3 regions of the Acinetobacter sp. ANC 4779 genome follow, and region 2 is predicted to be linked to each of the others. Evidence: predicted binding sites of a transcription regulator. Region 2 holds the regulator's gene; each other region holds the start of a gene.
What was found. The regulator PhoB, encoded in region 2, activates phosphate uptake and scavenging genes when phosphate is short. The targets are predictions, from matches to a motif close to TGTCATNAANCTGTCATAA.
Positions count from the first base shown of each region.

Region 1: E0H80_RS13900 (porin) is a predicted target of PhoB. The motif match lies at 3,181-3,199, and genes of this name have one in related genera.
Region 3: E0H80_RS08860 (inorganic phosphate transporter) is a predicted target of PhoB. The motif match lies at 4,145-4,163, and genes of this name have one in related genera.

Region 1 is NZ_SJNU01000013.1:17,109-25,248, forward strand. Features, by position in the region: gene E0H80_RS13875 (O-succinylhomoserine sulfhydrylase) at 1-176, opposite strand, end outside; gene E0H80_RS13880 (alpha/beta fold hydrolase) at 315-1,406, shown strand; gene E0H80_RS13885 (NAD(P)-dependent oxidoreductase) at 1,417-2,289, shown strand; gene E0H80_RS13890 (YARHG domain-containing protein) at 2,371-2,640, shown strand; gene E0H80_RS13895 (HIT family protein) at 2,672-3,085, shown strand; gene E0H80_RS13900 (porin) at 3,341-4,435, shown strand; gene cydP (cytochrome oxidase putative small subunit CydP) at 4,913-5,104, shown strand; gene E0H80_RS13910 (cytochrome ubiquinol oxidase subunit I) at 5,104-6,690, shown strand; gene cydB (cytochrome d ubiquinol oxidase subunit II) at 6,687-7,832, shown strand; gene cydX (cytochrome bd-I oxidase subunit CydX) at 7,856-7,957, shown strand; gene E0H80_RS13925 (cyd operon YbgE family protein) at 7,961-8,140, shown strand, end outside.
Region 2 is NZ_SJNU01000011.1:49,334-57,473, reverse strand. Features, by position in the region: gene E0H80_RS12720 (glutathione S-transferase) at 1-376, shown strand, start outside; gene phoR (phosphate regulon sensor histidine kinase PhoR) at 400-1,758, opposite strand; gene phoB (phosphate regulon transcriptional regulator PhoB) at 1,785-2,495, opposite strand; gene E0H80_RS12705 (TetR/AcrR family transcriptional regulator) at 2,714-3,424, opposite strand; gene E0H80_RS12700 (SDR family NAD(P)-dependent oxidoreductase) at 3,656-4,504, shown strand; gene E0H80_RS12695 (amidohydrolase family protein) at 4,801-6,309, shown strand; gene E0H80_RS12690 (DUF3138 domain-containing protein) at 6,407-7,888, shown strand; gene E0H80_RS12685 (ABC transporter substrate-binding protein) at 7,921-8,140, shown strand, end outside.
Region 3 is NZ_SJNU01000006.1:121,278-129,417, reverse strand. Features, by position in the region: gene metH (methionine synthase) at 88-3,780, opposite strand; gene E0H80_RS08860 (inorganic phosphate transporter) at 4,211-5,830, shown strand; gene E0H80_RS08855 (hypothetical protein) at 5,962-7,512, opposite strand; gene E0H80_RS08850 (ABC transporter substrate-binding protein) at 7,679-8,140, opposite strand, start outside.

The DNA.
Region 1 (8,140 bases), on a different contig from region 2:
TAAATATTTCCCGGTTCTTGACCCGAAAATTTCGCGGCTGCTTCTGCTGCATTTTCATAAACAAATGAAGATGTCAGAAAAATTGGCTCGCTGTGTTCACCTTCAAAACTGCGTGTATGACCTGTACGGATGGCTAAAGTATCTAATTGGTATTCAATGTCGTCTTGTTGGCTCATCTTTCCTACCCAGTCCTTAGACTGCCGTTGCTAATAATTGCCAACATTTTGAGCGCCTATGGTATTTAAGGTCAAGGTATAATGCACAAATATCGCCTACACTTCGATCAATCCCCTCATATGTTAGTACCTGCAGCAATGATTCAAGTTAAAAATAAAATTGCCAAACAGAAAAGCAAGCTTAAAAACCTGTCGACCAGTTTGTTTAATTCAAAGTCGCTGGTTTTATCGCAAACCACGCCTTATGAAGTCATTGCTGAATATAAACAAACTCGTGTGCGTTATTACGCTTCTCCAGACAAACAATATAAAGAACCGCTGGTCTTTATTGCACCTTTAGCCATCAACATGGCGATTTATGACTTGTACCCTTACCGCTCGCTGGTCAAACATTTTCAAAATAGTGGTTTTGATGTTTATTTAGTCGAATGGGGACAATACCACTATAAAGATCGCTTCCTCAATTTCATGTCATTTATTGATGATGCAATTCCACATTGTATTGAGCAAATTCGCCAACATTCAAACAGCGATGAAATTTCACTGCATGGCTGGAGTATGTCCGGTGTATTCGTCATGCTGTATTGCGCACTGCATAAACCGAATTACGTTAAGAATTTGATTGTACTGGGCAGTCCGGTAGACAGTTATGCCTCGGGCCGTACCGGCAAACTGTTTCAAAAGGTCAATCAACTGATTGCCAAAAATAGAGCTCTGCAAAACAAAATCTTTTCTGAATCTTTACCTAAATATCTGATCCATACTCCGGGATTGCTCAATGCCTTCGGGTTTAAAATTATAGACCCTATAGGATGGATTCAAAGTCAAAAGCAACTGCTGCTTAATCTGGATAACACGCAAATTTTGTATGAACACGCCACCATGGGACATTTCCTCAACCGCATGATTGATTATCCCGGTGGTATCAATCAGGACATGATTTTTAATGTCTGGCTACAAAATCCGCTCAAAAATGGCGTTATCCAATTGCAAGATAACAATATCGAATTAAAGAATATTGAGTGCGCTGTATTGGTGGGTGCGGGTCGTAGCGACCAAATCGTATCTGCCGAGGCGGTTAAGCCTTTAATTGAATTGACAAATAGTCAGGATGTCACGTTTACTCTTATTCCGGGTGGTCATTTAGGGTTGATGTCGAGTCAATCTAGTGCCAATGAATTCTGGCCATTTATGACCACATGGCTAAAACACAGATCAAGCAAAATATAAAGGACACATCATGATTCAGTCAGTTGCATTCATCGGCTTAGGGGCGATGGGTTACCGCATGGCGGCACATTTGCCTCAACATTTCGACACGGTCTATGTATGGAACCGTAATTTCGAAAAAGCTCAACAACATGCAACTGAGTTTGGTACGCAAGCAGTCGAACTGCAACAAGCGGTTCAAGCAGATATTATTTTCTCTTGCTTGCCGACCAGCAAAGAGGTCGAGGATCTGATTGCCAGTATCAAAATTAAATCTGGTGCTGTATGGGTGGATTGTACCAGTGGTGTTCCTGAATCGGCAAAAAAACTGGCAACACAATTAAAAGAACAAGATGTAGATTTCCTTGATGCACCAGTCAGTGGTCAAACCATTGGGGCTGAAAATGCGACCTTAACGGTGATGATTGGCGGAGAAGCGAGCGCTTTTGAAAAGGCGCTACCTGCAATTCAGGCCTTTGGCAAGCTTATTAAACATGTCGGTGGCCCGGGCGCAGGATTTGCAGTTAAAGCTGTAAACAATATGTTATTGGCTGTAAATCTTTGTTCAGTGGCCGAAGGTTTTACTGCCCTTAAAGCACATGGCGTCAACCTGAATGAAGCCTTAGATTGTATTAATGCTTCAAGTGGCAAAAGTGGTGTAACGGAAACTGTGTTGCCGCAGCGTATTTTAAATCGAAGTTTCCCTCTGACCTTTGCCCTGCCGTTATTGGCCAAAGATACCGGAATTGCTTTAGACCTGGTTCGTGAAGCCAGACTTTCTGCGCCAGTGATTGCGCTTACTCAAAGTTTAATTCAGGCTTCCAGTGATTTAGCAGAAAAAGACAGTGACTTTTCAAGCGCTGTAAAAATGTATGAATCATGGAGTAAAATCACCCTTGAGTAATAAATCGCCATTGAATAATGATAACGAAACCTAATATTGTGTTTATGTGTTATACACAATGTTCTTACAGAGGAAACTCTCATGACTAAGTTAAGTGTTGCAATCTTTGCCAGTGTTGCAACTTTTATTGGGGCAAGTGCTTTTGCAGCAACGCCAGAGCAAGAATGTCAAAAATTGAAGAATGACCATGATGTCATTTACGCATCTAAAGGTTTTTGCTTTAAAGACCCTGACGCCAAGGCGAAGTTTGGCAATGATAATTGCTATACAACTAAACCAAAATTTTCAGAAAAAGAGCAACAACGACTTGACGCCATCAAAGATCGTCAGAAAGAATTGAGCTGTAAATAATTACAGTTCAATTCACTTTTAAGGATTAGCCATGCTTTACGATGATCAAAATATTTTTGCACGAATTATTCGCAACGAAATTCCTGCAATTAAAGTCTATGAAGATGATCAAGTCCTCGCTTTTATGGACATCATGCCACAAGCTGAAGGTCACACGCTGGTTATCCCTAAAACCCCTGCGATCACATTACTCGATCTGCCGCCTGAAGCTGCTGCTTATACCATTCAGATTGTGCAAAAAATTGCGCAAGCAATGGAGAAAGCTCTCGAAGTCAAAGGGATTGTACTGATGCAACTTTCAGGCGCATCTGCGGGTCAAACTGTTCCGCATGTACATTTTCACCTTATTCCAAGTTCAGTTCATGAGTTAGGCAAACATGCTTTACACATGGGTGATCAAAAAAAAATCCAAGCCTTGGCTGAAAAAATTAAAGCTGCACTGTAATTTAAAATGAATTCAAAAAAAATGGAGCTTCGGCTCCATTTTTTTATAAATATAGAATAAAAAAGAAATATTTAGTTTAAAGACCCATCTAAACACGTCATCAAACTGTCATTTCTCATTCACTTTTTTGTCACAAAGATTACAGATACTGCATAGCAAGTTGGTGAGCTTCTGTAACTTTTTGTACTTAGGCAAACTAAAAAAAGTGTCAAGTCAGGCAAATGCCATTTAGAACCGTGTTTTGGAGAAATCTCAATGAAAAAATTGCTTCTCGCTGCTGTAGTAGCGGCTATGGGGATGAGTGCAGCACAAGCAGCACCAACTGTATATGGTAAATTGAACGTAAGTGTTGACAGCTATGATAACGGCAAAGATTCAGTAACCGAACTAAACTCAAATGCTTCCCGTATTGGTGTTAAAGGGGAAGAGAAACTGACGGATAAACTCTCTGCTCTTTACCAAGCCGAATGGGAAGTCGATGTCGATGGTGGTGATGATGTCTTTAAAAAACGTAATATATTCGCCGGTTTAAAATGGGCTGATGTCGGTAACTTAAAAGCCGGTATTATGGATACCCCATTTAAAGATGCTGCTGGTGGATATCGTGATGTATTTAATGACTATGCACATGCAGACATTAAAGAAATGATGTACGGCGAAGAGCGTGTAGAAAATGTGATTGGTATTGAAACCGATCCTAAACTGATGGGTGGTTTAGTATTTGCGCTTCAAGCTCAACAAGGCGAGTCGACAAGCGAAACAACTAAATATATTGATGGAGCACGTGACAGCATTGGTGATGGTATCTCTACTTCACTTTCCTATGCCAATAAAGATCTAGGCTTCGAAGGTGTTATTGCAGGCAACTTCAAATCTATAGGTGACTTCGCGGCTGTTGGTATCTCAAATGCTCCGGCTGATGCTATCCGTGTTGGTGGTTCTTTTGACCTGGGTAAAATTGGTGCGACTGGCTTATATCTAGGTGCAATGTGGCAAACTGCTGAAATTTCAGATTACACCAATCTTCAAGCCTTTTCGGTTACACCCGCTTATGCAGGTGACTATAATAAAGTAGAAGAAAATGCATGGTTAATCTCTGCAACTTACAAACTTGCAAATACACCTTGGACATTTAAAGCTCAATATCAACAAGCAGATACTGACTATGCAATACTGGGTGGTGCATCGGGTGACAGTTCTGTAGACCAATGGGGTATTGGTGCAGATTATAAATTAAACAGCCAAACCAAATTATTTGCTAATGCAATTCAACGTGAATGGGATAACTCACCTAAAAAAGGTAATGCTGATGAAAGTGTTTACGGCCTAGGTATGGAAATCAAATTCTAAAATTCGGTCTCTAAAATTTAAAATCATTAACATGAGACTGCCTCGGGGCGGTCTTTTTATTTAAATCATATTCTCATAACCACTTTCATAAATAAAATATCCAATATTTTATTTATCCTTGTTTCTTCTTACTCAGTATTCTTCTCTTTTTAAAATCTGTATTTTAATTAAAATACAAATCAATCTCATTTAATAAATATCTTTTTAGTCAGATTATAAATATTCAACACTACTGTTTTAGTCAACTTTAAATATAATATCTTATTATTTTAGTCGGGATTAAAAACATTATAACAAAGCATTTTAGTCAACTTTAAAATGATAAAAAATTAGTTTATTTTTTAACATTTAATTAATATAAACCATTGTTTTTAATTAAATTAATAATATATTTTTACTTTAATTGTTTAATCTGTTTATTTTTAGTTACTTTTTGTTTAATAATATCCATTATGTTTTTTAAATAGGCTTATTTGCATGAGCTTAATACCCAAAGATTTTAACCAAAAATTAGTTCGCGAGATAACAATCATATTAATAATTAAGATTGCTCTCTTGTTAACGATTAAACATATCTGGTTTGACACCCCTACTATTCCCAAAAATTTTGATTCTCAAGTTGCCGAGCATATTACCGGCAGTCCTTCCCAAATCCAGGAGACACGTTGATGATTTCTGAAAGCGTGGTCGATCTTTCGCGGTTCCAATTTGCAATGACCGCGTTGTATCACTTTATATTTGTACCGCTTACTCTTGGTCTGGCTTTTATTCTTGCCATTATGGAAACCACCTATGTGATTTCCGGTAAAGAAATTTATAGAGACATGACCAAATTCTGGGGCAAACTCTTCGGTATTAACTTCGCTTTAGGAGTGACTACTGGTTTAACCATGGAATTCCAGTTTGGCACAAACTGGGCCTATTATTCTCACTATGTAGGTGACATTTTTGGTGCGCCACTTGCTATTGAAGGCCTGATGGCATTCTTCCTCGAATCAACTTTTATTGGTTTATTCTTCTTCGGCTGGGATCGACTTTCCAAAGTTCAGCATTTAGGCGTGACTTGGCTGGTTGCACTCGGTTCAAACATGTCCGCACTTTGGATTTTAGTTGCCAATGGCTGGATGCAAAACCCTGTCGGTGCAGCATTTAACTTTGAAACTATGCGTATGGAGTTGGTTGATTTCGGCGCACTGATTTTCAACCCGGTGGCTCAGGTTAAATTTGTCCATACGGTATCTTCAGGTTATGTGACTGGGGCAATTTTCGTTCTGGCAATTTCCAGCTTCTACATGCTCAAAAAACGTGACCTGCCTTTTGCACGTCGCTCTTTCGCCATTGCTGCCATCTTTGGTTTAGCCTCTACATTCTCCGTTATTTTACTGGGCGATGAATCAGGTTATGAACTGGGTGATGTACAAAAAACCAAATTAGCTGCAATTGAAGCAGAATGGGAAACTCACCCTGCTCCAGCACCCTTCACCTTGTTTGGTATTCCAAATCAACAAGAACAACGCACTGACTACGCTATTCGCATTCCATATGTGATGGGGATTATTGCGACGCGTTCACTTGATAAAGAAGTGACTGGTCTAAAAGACCTGATGGTTCAACATGAGCTTCGTATCCGCAATGGCATGAATGCGTATGCTGAACTTGAAAAACTTCGTGCAGGCGATCGCTCACCAGCGCTTCTGGCTTCTTTCCAAGAAAACCAAAAAGACCTGGGTTATGGCTTGCTTCTTAAAAAATACACGCCAAATGTCGTTGATGCTTCTGAAGAGCAAATTAAGGCAGCAACCAAGGATACTATTCCTAACGTAACTGCCCTGTTCTTCTCGTTCCGCGCCATGGTGGCTTCAGGTTTCTTAATGCTGCTTTTATTTATCCTTGCAACTTATGCAGTGGCTAAACGCAATGCAGAGAATAAACCTTGGCTACTTAAATTTGCACTTTACGGACTTCCATTGCCGTGGATCGCTACACAAACAGGCTGGTACGTGGCTGAAGGTGGTCGTCAGCCATGGACGATTGGTGAGATTTTACCTACCCACCTGTCTACTTCGAGCTTAAGCACTGGTGATATTTGGGGTTCAATCATTGCGCTTGCAGCGTTCTATACCGTACTTCTGATTATCGAAATGTACTTGATGATTAAGTTTGCTCGCTTAGGTCCAAGTTCTTTACATACTGGTAAATACCATTTTGAAAAAGATGATGCTCAAAACCAGACTGCTGCGGAGGCTCAATCATGATCGAATATGAACTTCTCAAAATTATCTGGTGGGTATTGGTTGGCGTATTGCTGATTGGCTTTGCCCTGACCGATGGCTTCGACATGGGCTCGATGGCAATCATGCCGTTCGTAGGTAAAAATGATGACGAACGTCGTGCGGCTATCAATACTATTGCCCCACACTGGGACGGCAATCAGGTGTGGTTCATTACTGCCGGCGGTGCACTCTTCGCTGCATGGCCTATGGTTTATGCCACAGCCTTTTCTGGCATGTATTGGGCACTGCTTCTGGTTTTGTTCGCCTTATTCTTACGACCTGTGGGTTTTGACTATCGTTCTAAACTAGAAAATACCAAATGGCGTACGTCTTGGGATTGGGGTTTAGCTATCGGTGGTGCTGTCCCAGCCTTGGTCTTTGGTGTGGCGTTCGGCAACATGTTTCTGGGCGTTCCATTTACCCTAGATGAAACTGTGCGATCAACCTACACAGGTAGCTTCTTTGCACTGCTTAATCCATTTGCAGTGATTTGCGGTTTAGTCAGCTTATCAATGCTATGTTCACATGGTGGTGCTTGGTTGATGCTACGTACCGATGGTGCATTACGAAATCGTTCTGCTAAAGCGACGCAAATCATGGGACTTGTTTACCTCATTTGCTTCCTAGGTGCAGGTGCCTGGTTATACTTCGGTGGGATTGAAGGTTATACCTTGGTACAACCATTTGATACCAATGGGGTTGCCAATCCTTTAGCCAAAGAAGTCCTTACCAATAGCAACCATGGCTGGATGAATAACTACTCGACTTACCCAATTACGATGCTTGCACCAATCGCAGGTATTCTTGGCGGCATTATTGTGGTGCTTGCTGCGGGTAAAAATAAGGCAGGTTTCAGCTTCCTCGGTTCGAGTCTTGCAGTTATCGGTTCAATCCTGACTGCCGGTTTTGCACTGTTCCCCTTCTTAATGCCATCTAGTCTTAATCCTGCAATTAGCCTTACCATGTGGGATGCAGTTTCGAGTAAAAATACGCTTACTGTAATGACTGTAGCGGCTGGTATTTTTGTCCCACTCATTTTGATATACACCACTTGGTGTTACTACAAAATGTGGGGTGTGATCACCAATAAACACGTTCAGGATAATTCACACAGCCTTTACTAAGCTTGTGTGCAAGGAGAATAGATATGTGGTATTTCGCTTGGATTCTTGGAATTTTAATGGCGTGTTTTGCCGGTGTACTTAGCGCCCTTTACATTGAACACAATCAAGATTTGGATGAGGAATAGAAAATGACTGAAGTTGCAATAACAACAGAGACTAAAAAGCCGAACAAGTTTGCAATGGCCATTTCATTTTTGTTGGCATTGCCACTTGCAGCCGTTTTATTGATTCATCCAGCAATGATGCTAGATGTAAATGGTGGATACAGTCACAGTAGCATGATGTATATCATGATCGGTATTTCAGGT
Region 2 (8,140 bases):
GCAATACCGCTATTGGATGCATTATGCAGAAGGTTCATTGATGCCTTTACTGGTGATGCAATTGGTGATGAATAATGTACCGCAACAGGTACCCTGGCTGGTAAGGCCGGTGGCGAAAAAAATTACAGCAGGAGTGAAGGCCGGATTTATTCAACCGCGTTTAAAAGATCATATTAGCTATCTGGAAGATTATTTGGCGAAGCATGAATATGTAGCAGGTGAATTTTCTTTTGCCGATATTCAGATGGGCTTTCCACTTGAGGCGATTCAGACAAGAACATCAGGGTCATATCCTTATATCGCGGCCTATGTAAAACGTTTGGCGGAGCGTCCGGCTTATCAGCGCGCAAAGTTTAAAGAACAGAACCTGGTTTAGATTGAGTCAGATGTACTGTACCTCTAACTCATGTAGTAGAGACGTTCTTTCGGGAAGATCACTTTAAAGGTTGAGCCTTTATTTTCTTTCGATTCAATTTCTAAATGTGCGCCGTGTTGCATGAGTACGTGTTTGACAATGGCCAGTCCTAAACCGGTTCCGCCGGTTTGACGGCTACGCGCACTATCGACACGATAGAAACGCTCGGTTAAACGCGGCAAATGTTTGGGGTCAATCCCGATGCCGGTATCTTCAACCGTAAAGATGCCGTGCTCGCCATCATCATGCCAACCCATGGTAATGGTTCCGCCTTTAGGCGTGTATTTAATGGCATTGGTAATCAGGTTGCTGAAGGCGCTGGCCAGTTCGGTATCTGAACCAATCAGGTCGCAATGACTGTCGATATCTAAATTCAAGGTGTGGTGATAATCAACGTTATAGGCTTGAGCATCATCAAACAGCTGGTTCATCAGGCTTGGCATTTCAATAATCTGATTCTTGGCAATCTGCTTGTTGCTTTCTAAACGAGACAGCAGCAATAAGTCATTGACCAAGGCATTCATACGTCTGGTTTGTGCCTGCATCTGGTCAAAAGCACGTTTCCAGCGCGGATTTAAATCTTCCTGATCGGTAAAGGTTTCAATATAGCCACTGAGTACGGTCAGAGGTGTACGCAGTTCATGGGAAATATTGTCGACAAAGTCTTTACGCATTTGTTCCAGATTATGCATACGGGTGACATCATAAGCCACCAATAAACGACTTTCGCCACCAAAACGGGTCATTTTGACTTGTACATAATGATCTTCAAAGGCGGAAGATTTCATTTTTAAGCCATCAGGCGCCTCGTCAATATGGTTGAAATATTCAATGAAATTTGGCTGTCGCAGCAGGGTTAAGATATTACGCCCCCGATCTAAAGGCTGTATTCCCAATAATTTTTCCGCTGCGGGATTCCACCATTCAATCTGGTGTAATTCATCAATCAAAACTACCGCTTCGGCCAGTGCAACCAGTGAAGATTGAGCGCGATCAATTAAGCCGACCATTTCTGCTTGTACAATACGTTCTTGGCGCTGTGCGCGATAAACATTAAACAGTAATGCCCCCCAAATCCCATCTAAATTGGGTGGGACATCGTAAGGGCGATTGGAAATCCATTCATTGACCAAATATAGGGAACGTAATTGAAAAGCAAAAAATATCGCAAAAGCGATAAAAATAAAAATCCAGAAATACCCCATCCCGATACCCATTAAACCTGCAATCAGCAGTAAAAAGGCAAGTAAACGTAAATCTTGCTTGGCAAAATTCCATAAACTGCTGTAGCGGAACCGTTTATGTTCTCGTGCTAGTTCCGGGATGGGATAGGGTTCATACATAAAACGCGATTTACCTAAAAAAACGACTAACCTAAAGCGACATCTGCGCGGGTAGAAAAACGGTAACCTGTGCCACGAACGGTTTGTATATAGCGGTCTACCCCAAAAGGTTCCAGCACTTTACGTAAACGGCGAATATGCACGTCAATGGTCCGGTCTTCAATATATACGTTACCACCCCACACCTGATCCAGCAATTGAGCACGAGTATAGGCACGTTCGGGATGAGTCATGAAGAATGCCAATAAACGATATTCTGTAGGGCCCATCTCTAAAATATTATCACCGAAACTGACGCGCTGGCTGACCGGATCAAGTATCAGACCGTTGGCATCAATGGTTTTTTCACCACTCAAGGCATTGGCGCGACGCAATACCGCTTTAATACGTGACACCAGTTCCCGGGTCGAGAACGGTTTGGTCATATAGTCATCTGCACCGGCATCGAGACCTTGTACTTTATGGTCTTCTTCACCGCGTGCAGTCAGCATAATCACCGGAATTTCATTTAAGCTTTCGTCGCGTTTTAAGCGGCGGCACAGGTCAACCCCGCTAATACCCCCCGGTAACATCCAATCTAATAAAATAAGCGCAGGACGTTGATCCACGATCATTTGGTGGGCTTGTTTGGCATCTTCTGCCTGTAAGCATTGAAAGCCTGCCATGTCTAAAGAGGTGTGAATCATCTCTCGAATGGGAAGTTCGTCATCGACGATTAATATATAGTCATCTTTCACAACGCAATATCCTATTTGATGTTAACGGTGAACCGTTTTGTATTTATGACAGGCTTATTACAAAGATTAATTATGACAGTATCATTGCAGAAAGGGGCTATCTGCCAATTTTCGCAAAGAAATGTGACAATTTTTATATTTCAAAATGAATAAATTAAAATAAATCAGTTATATAAATATAATGAATTCAAAGCTTTGTATGTATTTTAAACTCAAGCCTAAGATAAACTTTCTTTTTTCACTATTTTGTCTTTTTCTGAAAAAGTATCCAGCAGTGACAGGAAAACAATACTGCAAGCCGATAAAACCTCTTGCATCGACTGTTTAAAACCACTGACTACCCAGCGAATGGCAATTTGCGTGACATAACCATTTAGCCCGGTTGCAACCAAAGAAATTTCACGTTCAGAACGGTCAATATGGGGCATCATTAACATGACAAAGGCATGAATCATACGGTCAAAACGCAACATGGTTTCATGAATGGTGGCTTGATTATGCAGTTCTTGCACCAGCATGGCATCGATATAAATAATCCGTGCCATACGTGGATTCTCTTTTAAAGTGGTCAGCAATGCGGTTAAGCCGGATTCAATCATTTTTCGCGGATCGGTGGATGCCTGCATGATGGCTTGCATGACATTGTGCTGCAATTGGTCAATCAATTTTAAAAAAATGGTTTGAAAAAGTTCATCACTTTTTTTAAAAGATTCATAGAAATAACGTTCGGTCAATTTGGCTTCATTACAAATATCTTTTACCGTCACTGCAAAAAAACCATGTGTACCATAGGCTTCAATACCGGCTTCAATCAGCTTTTCACGACGTAGCTGTTTACGCTCAGTTAAAGACAAACCTTTAAATTGACGTTCTTTGGTTTTTGACGGCTTATTTTGTTTTTCTTCAAGATTTTCGTATGCTTCAGTCATAAATGTGGTGTGCCGAATTAAATCTAGGTTTTGCCTTATATTAACAATAATTTACTCGTAGACCTATGCTGCAAATGACCAGATGCACTTTGATCTTACAATTGATCATATATTATATTGACAATACGTATTGTCAAAATTATATTGGATCAATGAACTGTACCTCATCAACAGAAAAACAATCGAGATGTTTAGGTGAATGGTGCAGAAAAAACTGGATAAGGATGTGTCATGAAAAATTTTAAAAATAAAGTTGCGGCAATTACCGGTGCAGGTTCAGGGATTGGCCAGCAATTGGCGGTTCTGTTGGCAAAGCAAGGTTGTCATTTGTCCTTAAGTGATGTGAATGAGCAAGGTTTGGCGCAAACAGTCGAACTGGTTAAAGACAGTCATGTACGGGTAACCACCAAGAAGCTGGACGTGGCTGACCGTGATGGCATGAAAGAATGGGCTGCAGATACCGTGCAAAATCATGGTTCAGTCAACATGATTTTTAACAATGCCGGGGTTGCACTGGGTTCAACCGTTGAAGGGGCAAGTTACGAAGAACTGGAATGGATTGTCAATATTAACTTCTGGGGCGTAGTTTACGGCACTAAAGAGTTTTTGCCTTTAATCAAGAAATCGGGTGAGGGGCATGTCATCAATATTTCCAGTCTGTTTGGTTTAACGGCTCAACCGACCCAGTCTGCGTATAATGCCACCAAGTTTGCGGTACGTGGTTTTACCGAATCCTTGCGTCAGGAACTGGATATGGAAAACTGTGGCGTGAGTGCGCTATGCGTTCACCCAGGCGGGATTCGGACCAATATTGCCAATGCGGCAAAAATGAATGACAGCATTCGAAGCTTAGGCATGCATCCGGAACGATCAGCTAAAGCCTTTAATAAATTATTGCGCTGTCCACCTGAAGAAGCAGCCCGTCAAATTATTGAAGCGGTGCAAAAAGATAAACGCCGTTTATTGATTGGTAATGATGCCAAAGCGGTTGATTTGATGCAGCGTATTTTGCCGAGCGGTTATCAGCGTGTTATTGCATTGGCAACAAAACTAGGCAATAAGAACAAGAAATCGGCTTAAAACATAGATATTAAAACCCGCGCATAGCGGGTTTTTTTATGCCTGAAATGTCCCAAAACTGGCTAAAACAGGATTTAAGTCTAAAAAGCACTTATATCTAAAAATAAGAAATAAAAATACAGAAACGAGCTGAATTTAAATAAGCAAGTGTTGAAATATCAACAGATATACCGCGTTAAAACCAACAGGCTTAGTTGAAATAAAATTGATAAATTTATTTAAAACAATAACTTAATTAGTTGGCATGGTTGTTGCGAAATAAGAATCACAGAACAATGAAAATTAGAGGAATAGCCATGACCAGTTTACAAGCTTTAAAAGCCAGAAATTCCCGTTCAGCGGAAGTGAAAGCAGAGCTGGATTATCCAGTGATTGATACGGATATTCATACCAATGAATTCAGTCCATTGCTCGAAGACTATATTGCGCAATATGGTGGCGCGAAAATAGTTGACACCTTTCGTGAACATTTAAACAGTAATGGTTTAAATGTACTGGCTGCAGAATGGTATCGTGCAACGCCACAAGAGCGTCAAGACAAGCGTCTATTCCGTCCACCATTTTGGGCTTCACCTACACAAAACTCTTATGATTTGGCAACGGTGTCTTTACCGGGTTTATTATATGAACGTCTAGAAGAGCAAGGAACAGATTATGCGGTGCTTTACCCAAATATTTCTTTGTTTCCAATTAACTCAAGCAATGATGATTTACGCCGTAGCTTAACGCGCGCAATTAACCATTATCATGCGGATATTTATCGTCCTTATGCCGACCGTTTAACGCCAGTGGCTGCTATTCCCTTAAATACCCCAGAAGAAGGGATTGAGGAATTACAACATGCAGTGAGTTTGGGCTTAAAGACAGCGCTTATTCCGGGTTCGATTCGCCGTCCGGTAAAATCGATCGCTGAAAAATACCCAGATGATGCAGAACTACGTCGCTATGCCTATTGGTTAGATTTTTTTGGCATCGATAGCGCACATGATTACGACCCGTTCTGGCAAAAGAGTATTGATCTTGGGGCTAATCTCTCGACCCATTCAGGCAGTCAAAGTTGGGTGGCCCGTAATTCACCAACCAACTACATGTTTAACCACATTAACCATTTTGCGGATGCATCTGAAGGATTGGCGAAAGCATTATTTTTTGGTGGCGTGACCGAGCGGTTCCCCCAATTGCGTATCGCACTTTTAGAAGCGGGTGCAGCTTGGGGCGCCAATGTATTGACGCATTTGGTTGACCGTTTTGAAAAACGCGGTAATGAGCATATTCAGCAATATAACCCTGCAAATGTTGATCGTGAATTGGTGCTGAGTTTGTATCGCCAATATGGTCAAGAGCTATTCCGTGGCCGTGACTATAGCGATGATGAAATTCTTGAGCATATTTTTGGCATTATTTTGCCGTCCCATTACCGTGAGCAAAATCCGCAAGATATTAATGACTTTGCTTTAGCTAAAGTACAAAACAAACAAGATATTTTTGACCGTTGGGTACCAAACTTCTACTTCGGTAACGAAGCTAATGACCGCACTATTGTTGGCGCATTGCATCCTCAAGCAACACCATTTAATCAAAAAATAAATGCTTTATTTTCATCAGATTCAGGTCATTGGGATGTACCAGAGCTGACTGAACCTTTGGCTGAAACTTGGGCTTTAGTCAAAGAAGGTGCGATTACTGAAGCTGACTTTAAAGCCTTGGTATTTGATAACCCTTACCGTTTTTATACCGCAAACAATCCTGATTTCTTCAAAGGCACGCAAGTGGAAGAAAAACTGAAGAACAAACAGGCCGCATAACCCGTATTTCCCACGCCCTACATTTACCCCCAAGTCCTTGGCTTGGGGTTGGGGCAGCTTTGCGCTTTGGGGCACAAAAAAGAAGTGAATTGAGAATATGAAAAAATCATCGTTAAACCTTGCAGTAGCATTAATTTTATCTGCAACCAGCCAAGTGAGTTTTGCCGGCGACGCTGACTTACAACAGCAGTTGAGCAGTTTGAAACAACAAATTGAAACCCTGCAACAGCGCTTAAATGCTGTTGAAGCACAACCTCCAGTCAAAGCGGCTGTCGTTGTACCCGTGAATGACAGTGTAAAAAGTTATAACCGCGAAGATACTAATGGCTCTGAATTGGCTGCTGTTCCAACACCGGCAACATCAGATGATATTGAAGGTTTACGTGCCGATGTAGAAAACTATAAATATGATCAGTCGCGTCAGTACGAACGCCAAACAGTAAAGTCAGCGCGTGATACGACTTTGTTTGGTACAGTTCAATTGCGTGCCAATGTGCAAGACAACAACACTGCGCCCAATACGCCAAAATCAACCTTTGATGTCGGTACAGCATTAATTGGGGTGCGCGGTAACTTATTTAAAGATTATAACGAAGGTAAAAACCTCGATTACCAAGCCTCTTTTGGATATTCAAAACGTAACGATGGCAGCAATAACAGCAACTTTAACTTGCTTGATGCTTACTTGCGTTATCACGTGCTGTCGACCAATGGCGGCGCAGAAATTTCTAAGCTGAATCTGACATTAGGTCAGCAACTGCTGCCTTTTGGTCTGGATGTCCAGTCACCTGAGGATTTACGTCCAACCATTAGCACTGCAACCGCACCCACTTATTTGGGTTTATTTACCCGTCAAAATGGTTTTATTGTTCGTGGCGATGCAAAACCTTTTGTTGATTATGGCTCAAATTATCGTGCACCGTTATTTGAATATGCGATTGGTGTAACCAATGGTAATGGTAGCAACAAAACCGATGACAATAACGGCAAAGACTATATCGGGCGTGTGGCATTCACTTTACCTGTCGACTATGCAAGTTGGTTACGTGAATTCAAAGTCGGTGCGTCTTATATCAAAGGCGAAGCAAAATTATCCGGCTCAGGTATTACTGACAACAAAGCAAAACGTGATCGCCTTGGTTTTGACGTGTATTACAACCACGCACCGTTTGGCGTGACCTATGAATATCTGCAAGGCAAGACTGATTACATCAATACGACTGCGCCTGCGGTTAAAGAAGCCAAAGCAGAAGGGCATACTTTTACCGCCTTTTATACTTTGGGTGACCAGTTCTATAACAGTATTAAATCCAATGCCAAATTTGACGATTTCTGGCCGAAATCGATTCAAGGTTACTACCGTTACGACAGTTATAACCCAAATAAAAATCAAAAAGATTATCTCGATAGCGCAAGTGGCCGTATTGGTGAATACGACATTCATTCACTAGGTTTAAACCTGTTTTTTGCCCAGACCACCAAATTTCAGTTACAGCTCAATCATTACATCTATGACATTGAGGCTGCGGCACAGAAAGACACCAATGAACTGCAAGCGCAATTCCAATACACATTTTAATTCAATCATTTAATTCAATAGGATCGTTAAATATGAAACTTTTTTCTAAAAAAATAGCCGCAACATTCCTGGCCTTATCGGCACTGGGACTCAGCTTGCAACTGCATGCAGCCAATCCCAAAGAAATCCGCATTTCTATGTCAGGTGCGGGTGAAGGTGGGAAGCCTAAAACAGGGGGTAGCTTTGTCGCTTCAGCGCATTTACGCGGTGTATTAGAGCAAGAATTTAAGAAAGATGGTATTGCTGTGAAGT
Region 3 (8,140 bases), on a different contig from region 2:
TCTTTTCCAAAGATGAGAAGTATTGCTTCGCAAGAGGGAGATTCAAAAAAAATCCCCTCATTCAGAGGGGATTTTTTACATCAAGTCTTAAATCTCAATCGAATCATCTAGGTTTGGCATTAACCAACGCTTCGCTTCATCCATTGACCAACCTTTACGTTCTGCATAACTATCCAGCTGATCCTGTGCAATCTTGCCGACATTAAAGTATTCAGACTGCGGGTTGCTGTAATAGAAGCCGCTGACACTTGAAGGCGGCCACATTGCAAAACTAGAAGTCAGTTCTGTACCAATGGCATTGGTTGAATCTAACCAGCTAAACAAGGTCGCTTTTTCCGAATGTTCAGGGCAGGCCGGATAACCCGGTGCAGGACGAATCCCGACATATTTCTCTTTAATCAGTTCATCATTCGACAATTGTTCAGACGCTTGATAACCCCAAAACTCTTTACGAATACGTTCATGCAAATGCTCGGCAAAAGCTTCTGCAAAACGGTCACCTAAAGACTGTGCCAAAATTGCAGAATAATCATCGCCTTTGGCTTTGTATTCATGCGCCATTTCTTCAGCACCAAAAATCGATACGGTAAAACCACCCAAGTAGTCTTCAAGCTTGGTATCTTCAGGCGCAATAAAGTCTGCTAAAGAGAAGTTTGGTTTACCGGAAACTTTGTCAGACTGCTGACGGGTATGCTCAAACTTGTGTGTTGCAGTTTGATTTTCATCGTAAATTGAAACCGTATCTGCAGCGGTACGTTTTGCAGGAGCCAGACTAAACACAGCGCGTGCATCAAAACGCTTGTTCTCTACAATATCTTTCAACATGATTTGCGCTTGTTCGTACAAATCTGTTGCCGCTTCACCCACCACTTCATCATTGAGAATTGCAGGGAATTTGCCTGCCAAACTCCACGAGATAAAGAATGGAGTCCAGTCAAAATATGGAACTAACGTTTCAAGCGGGTAATTTTTTAGAACTTGCTGACCCAGAATATTTGGCTTAGGTGGAACATAGTTCGCCCAGTCAATTTTTACCCCATTGGCAATTGAAGCTGCATAAGACAGTTTTGCCGCTTTTGGTTGCTTGTTGGCAATACGCTCACGCACTTTGGCATATTCTTCACGGTAGCCTTTAATGAACTCAGGTTTCATTTCAGGAGAAAGTAAAGAGGTTGCAACCCCGACTGCACGTGAAGCATCTGCTACATAAATCACCGCATCATTTGAATATTGTGGATCAATCTTCACTGCGGTATGCGCTTTAGACGTCGTCGCACCACCAATCATTAAGGGTACATGGAAGCCTTTACGCTGCATTTCTTTGGCAACAAAAACCATTTCATCCAAGCTCGGTGTAATCAAACCGGATAAACCAATAATGTCGACTTTTTCATCAATCGCGGTTTGCAGAATTTTTTCTGCAGACACCATTACGCCCAGATCAACAATGTCGTAACCGTTACAGCCCAGTACCACACCGACAATATTTTTACCAATATCGTGCACGTCACCCTTAACAGTCGCCATCAGAATTTTCCCTTTGGTCTGACCTGCGGTTTTTCCTGCTTCAATGTACGGATTCAACCAAGCGACAGCCTGTTTCATTACACGGGCAGATTTTACCACCTGCGGCAGGAACATTTTACCTGCACCGAATAAGTCACCGACCACGTTCATGCCCGACATCAATGGACCTTCAATGACATCTAAAGGACGCTTCGCTTTTAAACGGGCTTCTTCGGTATCGACATCAATATAAGCGGTAATGCCTTTAACCAGTGCATATTCAAGACGTTTTTCAACAGACTGTTCACGCCATTCCAGATTTTCCGCTTCGCGCTGAGCACCGCCTTTGCCACGGTATTGTTCCGCAATTTCAAGTAATCTTTCAGTGGCATCCTGACCGCTTTCACCTTGGTTTTGATTCAGTACAACATCTTCAACTGCAGCTTTTAATTCAGCCGGGATGTCATCATAAATCGCCAATTGACCTGCATTTACAATCCCCATGGTCATGCCTTTTTGAATGGCATGGTACAAGAAGACTGCATGAATGGCTTCACGAACCGGTTCGTTACCCCGGAAAGAGAAAGATACGTTGGATACGCCGCCAGAAATCATCGCATGTGGAAGGTTTTGTTTAATCCAACCGGTTGCTTCAATGAAATCGACTGCGTAGTTGTTGTGTTCTTCAATACCGGTGGCAATTGCAAATACGTTCGGGTCAAAAATAATGTCCTCGGCAGGGAAGCCGACATCATTCACCAATACATCATAAGAACGTTTACAGATTTCACGTTTACGCGCAGCGGTGTCAGCCTGACCATCTTCGTCAAATGCCATGACAATAACTGCAGCACCATACTGACGGCACAGGCGTGCTTTGTGTACAAACTCGTCATAACCTTCTTTTAAGGAAATCGAGTTTACAACCGGTTTACCTTGTACACATTTCAAGCCCGCTTCAATGATTTCCCATTTTGAGGAGTCAATCATGAGCGGTACGCGGGAAATATCCGGTTCAGAGGCAATCAGGTTGAGGAATTTCACCATTGCTGCTTGCGAATCCAGCATGCCTTCATCCATATTGATGTCGACAATCTGTGCACCGCCTTGGACTTGATCTAAAGCAACTTCCAAAGCTTCGGTATAATTTTCTTCACGAATTAAACGTGCGAATTTTTTAGAACCGGTCACATTGGTACGTTCACCTACATTGACGAACAAAGAATTTTCATCAATGTTGAACGGCTCTAAACCAGAAAGGCGACAAGCAGGTTTAATCTCGGGAATCTGGCGCGGTGCAATATCTTTTACCGCATTATAGATGGCACGGATATGATCCGGAGTGGTACCGCAACAACCACCGGTAATATTAATCAGGCCACTTTCTGCAAACTCTTTAAGAAATGCGGCAGTTTCTTCAGGTGTTTCATCATAGCCACCGAAAGCATTCGGCAAGCCTGCGTTTGGATGCGCTGAAACAAAAGTGTTGGCAACGTCTGAAACGGTTTTAACATGCGGACGCATGGCATCTGCACCCAAGGCACAGTTAAAGCCGATTGATAACAAGTCACCATGACGTACCGAGTTCCAGAACGCTTCTGCAGTCTGACCGGTTAAGGTACGACCTGAAGCATCGGTAATGGTGCCGGAAATCATCAACGGCAATTCATAACCGAGCTGGTTAAAGACTTCTTTGACGGCAAAAATAGCCGCTTTACAGTTCAGCGTATCGAATACCGTTTCAATGAGCAGAATATCGGCGCCGCCTTCAATTAAGGCATGTGCAGCTTCAATATAGTTTTCTTTGAGTTCATCAAAGCTAATATTACGAAATGCCGGATCATTTACATTGGGCGAGATCGAACAGGTACGCGATGTAGGGCCAAGCACACCGGCAACAAAACGCGGTTTGTCTGGTGTTGAATATTTTTCACAAGCCGCTTTGGCAATACGTGCTGCTTCACGGTTAATTTCCGGAACGAGTTCTTCCATATGATAGTCAGACATCGAAACACGGGTGCCGTTAAAGCTGTTGGTTTCAATAATGTCTGCACCGGCATCTAGATAAGCTTCGTGAATGCCTTGAATAATCTGCGGTTGAGTCAGAACTAAAAGGTCATTGTTGCCTTTGAGGTCAGAGGCCCAGTCAGCAAAACGCTCACCACGATAATCCGCTTCTTCTAGTTTATGGCGTTGAATCATGGTACCCATAGCACCGTCAATAATCAGGATGCGTTTGGCGAGAAGCTCTTTTAGGGTGGCAAGCGTGGACATAAATAACCCCAATCCGATGGAATACAAAATGGGCATCATTTTAGCAGAATTACTCTGCCTTTGAGGAATATTCAGCCGACATAGTGAGGCACAGCTTAAAATAAGCCCATTGCTGCTGAATTTTTCATCGAATTGAAATATCAGCAGGCTATGATCAGCAACAGATAACGACCAGCTGGGCAATCTGATTATTAGAAATATCTTGTATATAGGGATTCATTTATTTTGAAATATTGAGGCACAAACTATTTTTAGCTTTAAATAATGCAAAGTGATGGATTTAAAACAGTTCCGCTCATCAAGATAAAGTTGGATGGGTTAAATTAAGCCAATTATGAAAATTTGGCTTTATAAGGCAGCCTTTTGTCATATAATTGTCACAATTAAACTGAACAATAAGGGGATTTTATTATCTCCTTGAACCGTCTGCATGAATTCTAATATTCCTCCCGTCCAAGATCAGGTGCCATCCGCATCAGCGAAATCGACGAATGTGCATGTTCCTACACCGAAATTTTTTATGCCGGTGTTTCTCACGGTTATTATTTCAACTTTGGTGTACATCGGCTTTCAACTTTCATCCGATTTGGCCCATGTTCCAACACTCAGTTTATATTCGGTTATTCTTTTAGCGACTGCATTGTTCATCGCTTTAGGCTTTGAATTTGTTAATGGTTTTCATGACACTGCCAATGCGGTAGCGACCGTCATTTATACCAATGCCTTATCTGCACCTGTTGCGGTGATGTGGGCAGGTTTTTGTAATTTCCTCGGGGTAATGGTGGCAAGTGGGGCAGTGGCTTACGGCATCATTGCTTTGCTGCCGGTAGAGCTGATCATGAATGTTAGCTCTGGCGCAGGTTTCGCCATGGTCTTTGCCATGCTGATTGCTGCGATTCTCTGGAACTTGGGTACCTGGTTCCTGGGGATTCCAGCGTCAAGTTCGCATACTTTAATCGGTTCGATTTTAGGTGTGGGCATTATGAATTACCTGCTGCACATGGGTAATGGTGCCAGTGGCGTAGACATGGACCAAGTGATTAAGGTCGGTAAAGCCTTGTTGTTTTCTCCTTTAATTGGTTTTGTTTTTGCTGCAATAGTATTTTTATTAGTGAAAAAAATCTTTAAAAAACAAATAGAATTATTTCAACCCCCTGAAGGCAATAAGCCACCTCCACCGATGATCCGTGCCATCCTGATTTTCACCTGTACCGGTGTAAGTTTTGCGCATGGGTCAAACGATGGTCAAAAAGGTATGGGCCTCATCATGCTAATCTTGATTGGTTGTGTGCCTTTGGCTTATTCTTTAAATAAGAATTTAGATCATGAACATATTCAGTCATTTGATCAATTATCTAACCAAGCAGCGACTGCTATTTATGCAAATCATTCCGGCATTTCAGATGGCGAAGCGCGTCAAGTCCTGACCAGCTATATTCAGACTAAGGAAATGTCACCGGAAGTTGTGCCTGCTTTGGCAAGTCTGACTGATCATTTGGGTAATCGTGTAGCGCAATATAATGATTTAAAAGATATTCCAGAAAAAGAAGTTTCGATTATTCGTAATGATATGTACTTAAGCACGACGGCATTCAAGCGTTTAGATAAAGCTGAACAGCTTCCTGCAATGTCAGCCGATCAAACCAAAACAGTGAAAGAATACCGCGACAATTTAGATTCATTCCTGCAATACATTCCAACTTGGGTGAAAGTGGCGGTTGCACTGGCACTAGGACTTGGAACAATGGTAGGCTGGAAACGCATTGTGGTGACTGTGGGTGAACGTATTGGTAAAGCCCACATGACTTATGGTCAGGGGATGTCAGCTGAACTCGTTGCCATGACAACCATTGCAGCAGCAGATGGCTTTGGTATGCCAGTATCCACTACACACGTGTTAAACAGTGCCGTGGCAGGTACCATGGTGGCCAATAAATCCGGACTAAACTTTGCGACAGTGAAAACTATTCTTTCTGCATGGATATTCACTTTACCCGCTACAATCTGTTTATCGGGTGGTTTGTTCTGGTTGTTCTTACAGTTTGTTTAAAATATCTATTTGAAATAAAAAAAACGCTGCAATTGCAGCGTTTTTTTATTCTTTATAAAAATTTCCAATGAAAAGTGTTTTCCTTTTCTGAAAAGAGAAAGGTTACTATTCTAAAGTAATCACCAATAATTTTATTTATTAAACACTTTTAACATCTTCTTAAGCGGAAATTTTTCATTGGCAAAACCATACAGTGCAGCAAAAGGCAGCGCGGTACGGGCCAAATAAGCCACACGCCATAAACCGCCATGATTGGCACCTTTCATCATCAACTCTAAGGGATGATCTAAAGGGGTTTCCGGATTTGCTACCGATTCTGGATGACGCAAGTCATAAATCCATAATGCGGCCATCAGCGCGTTGGTGGTTTCCGGATGAAATGATTCCACATCAAATAAACTTGCCCCATTAAATGCGGCTTTCAATAACGGATTTTTAGTCACCGAATGCGTAGTGGTAGAAGGGGCGATATTGATGCTGACACGTTGTCCATCATGATGCGCCAAAATCGCACGCCATTGCTGAATGCGTTTTGCCAAAGCATAGTTTGGACCTTGCTCCACCACCAGACAATCTGCAACCCCATAGTCATGGCCATTTTCACAGCGAATTAATGCATCCAGATTTTTTTTGAAAAAGTGCTTTGCAGAAAGCATCGAAATGCTTTCACTGAGAATACGTTGTGATTTTGAACGCTGGAGTGACTTAAGATTTGAAGCTTCTACAACTTCTTTAGGAATGGCATAGACATCGGTTGGGGTGCACATGAACATTAAGCTGGTGTCCGCCTTTTGCTCGCTGACAAACTGCATGATGCTGTCCATGGCCATAGATACGCGCACATGCTTTTCGCCATCCAAATAGGCAATCGCTGCAAGGTCTAGCTGATGTTCGCTTTGGATCAGCCAATGGGCAATTTCAGGTGTTTGGGTGAGTAAATCCGCCCCCAGTTTTTCTTTCAGTATTGCAGTTGGCGTATCTTCTGCCAATTTTTCCGCACAGGGTGCATATAGAGTTGCATTGCCTTGTTGAATGGTTTTTAAAATTCTGTCCCAAACACGGCTGTTGGGTAAGTCGACCGCCACAATATTGGCTTTCCATTTAGACAACCAAGTCAGTGGACCAGCTTCAGAACCTGCACCAAATAAGACCATAGTGCGATCAGAAAGATCAAACCATTCAGGATGTGCATGTGCAGCACGCAAAGCATCTGCATGGCTAGGTTCGATAATGCCTGCATCTTGCCAGATTTGAATTTGATCGAGTAAAGCCTGACCTTGCAGGTTTTGACCTTTATAAGGCACATACCATTCAGGGGCAGTTTCACTTTCGCCTTTTAGCTGAACTGTATGCAAATTGGCTGTATCGATATCCTTCATGATGTCTTTAAGCAAATAGCGCTGACCATTTCTATAGAAGTCAAAACTGTGATGGGCCTTGTGTAAGCCTTGTTTTGCAATGGTAATCGGATTATTGATGTTACGAATACTTTGTTCAACCAAGGCTTTAAAATAGACAGGATAACGCTTACGCCAGTTTTTTTCCGCAAGTGCATTCATTGATGACTTGTTGTCAACAATAGATAAAGCTTCAGCAATAATTTCCTTACCTGTCTGGGAGGTGCTGGGTTTATTGCTGGCTGGATTAATCGGAAATTGAAGACCATCTAATGAAGTGGACATGCAAAAAATCTCGTTTTTTTGATCATTAATATACGGATGTCTACATTATCTATGCCAAATTGATTTGATGGGTAGCATTTAATGACAAAATTGTGTGAATCTTTTTCAAAAGACCCAATACAAAGGAGCCAAAGCTTCTTAATGTATAAATTTTATCATCTCAGTATTATTTAGAAATGCCTTCAGCGATTTCTTTCAGCATGAATGCAGTATTGTCCAGACCTGCGCCAGTGATATACCAGGCATCGGCATTCACAAAAATAACGCGATTATGTTTTACCGCTTGAGACTGACCCAAAACAGAATGGGTTTTAATACCTTCCTTGCTGGCATATTTCTGGGTATTCACCGCTCCACGATCCAGCACAATCAAATAATCTGGATTGTGTTGAATAGCCGCATTTAGCTGTTCAGCATTTTTCTTTTGTATCGCTAAAGCCTCAATTGATCCCGCTTCAGGACGAGCAGCATCAGTTTTTTCAGTCAGTGGAAGCACAGATTTAAAACCCGTTAACTCATAGATAAAACCAAAACGGTCATTTGCTGCATGCGGCATATAATGATCTCCGGCCGCAAAGAGCATAACTGCTGATTTATTTGCAGTCTGGTGCTTCACTTTTAGCTGTAA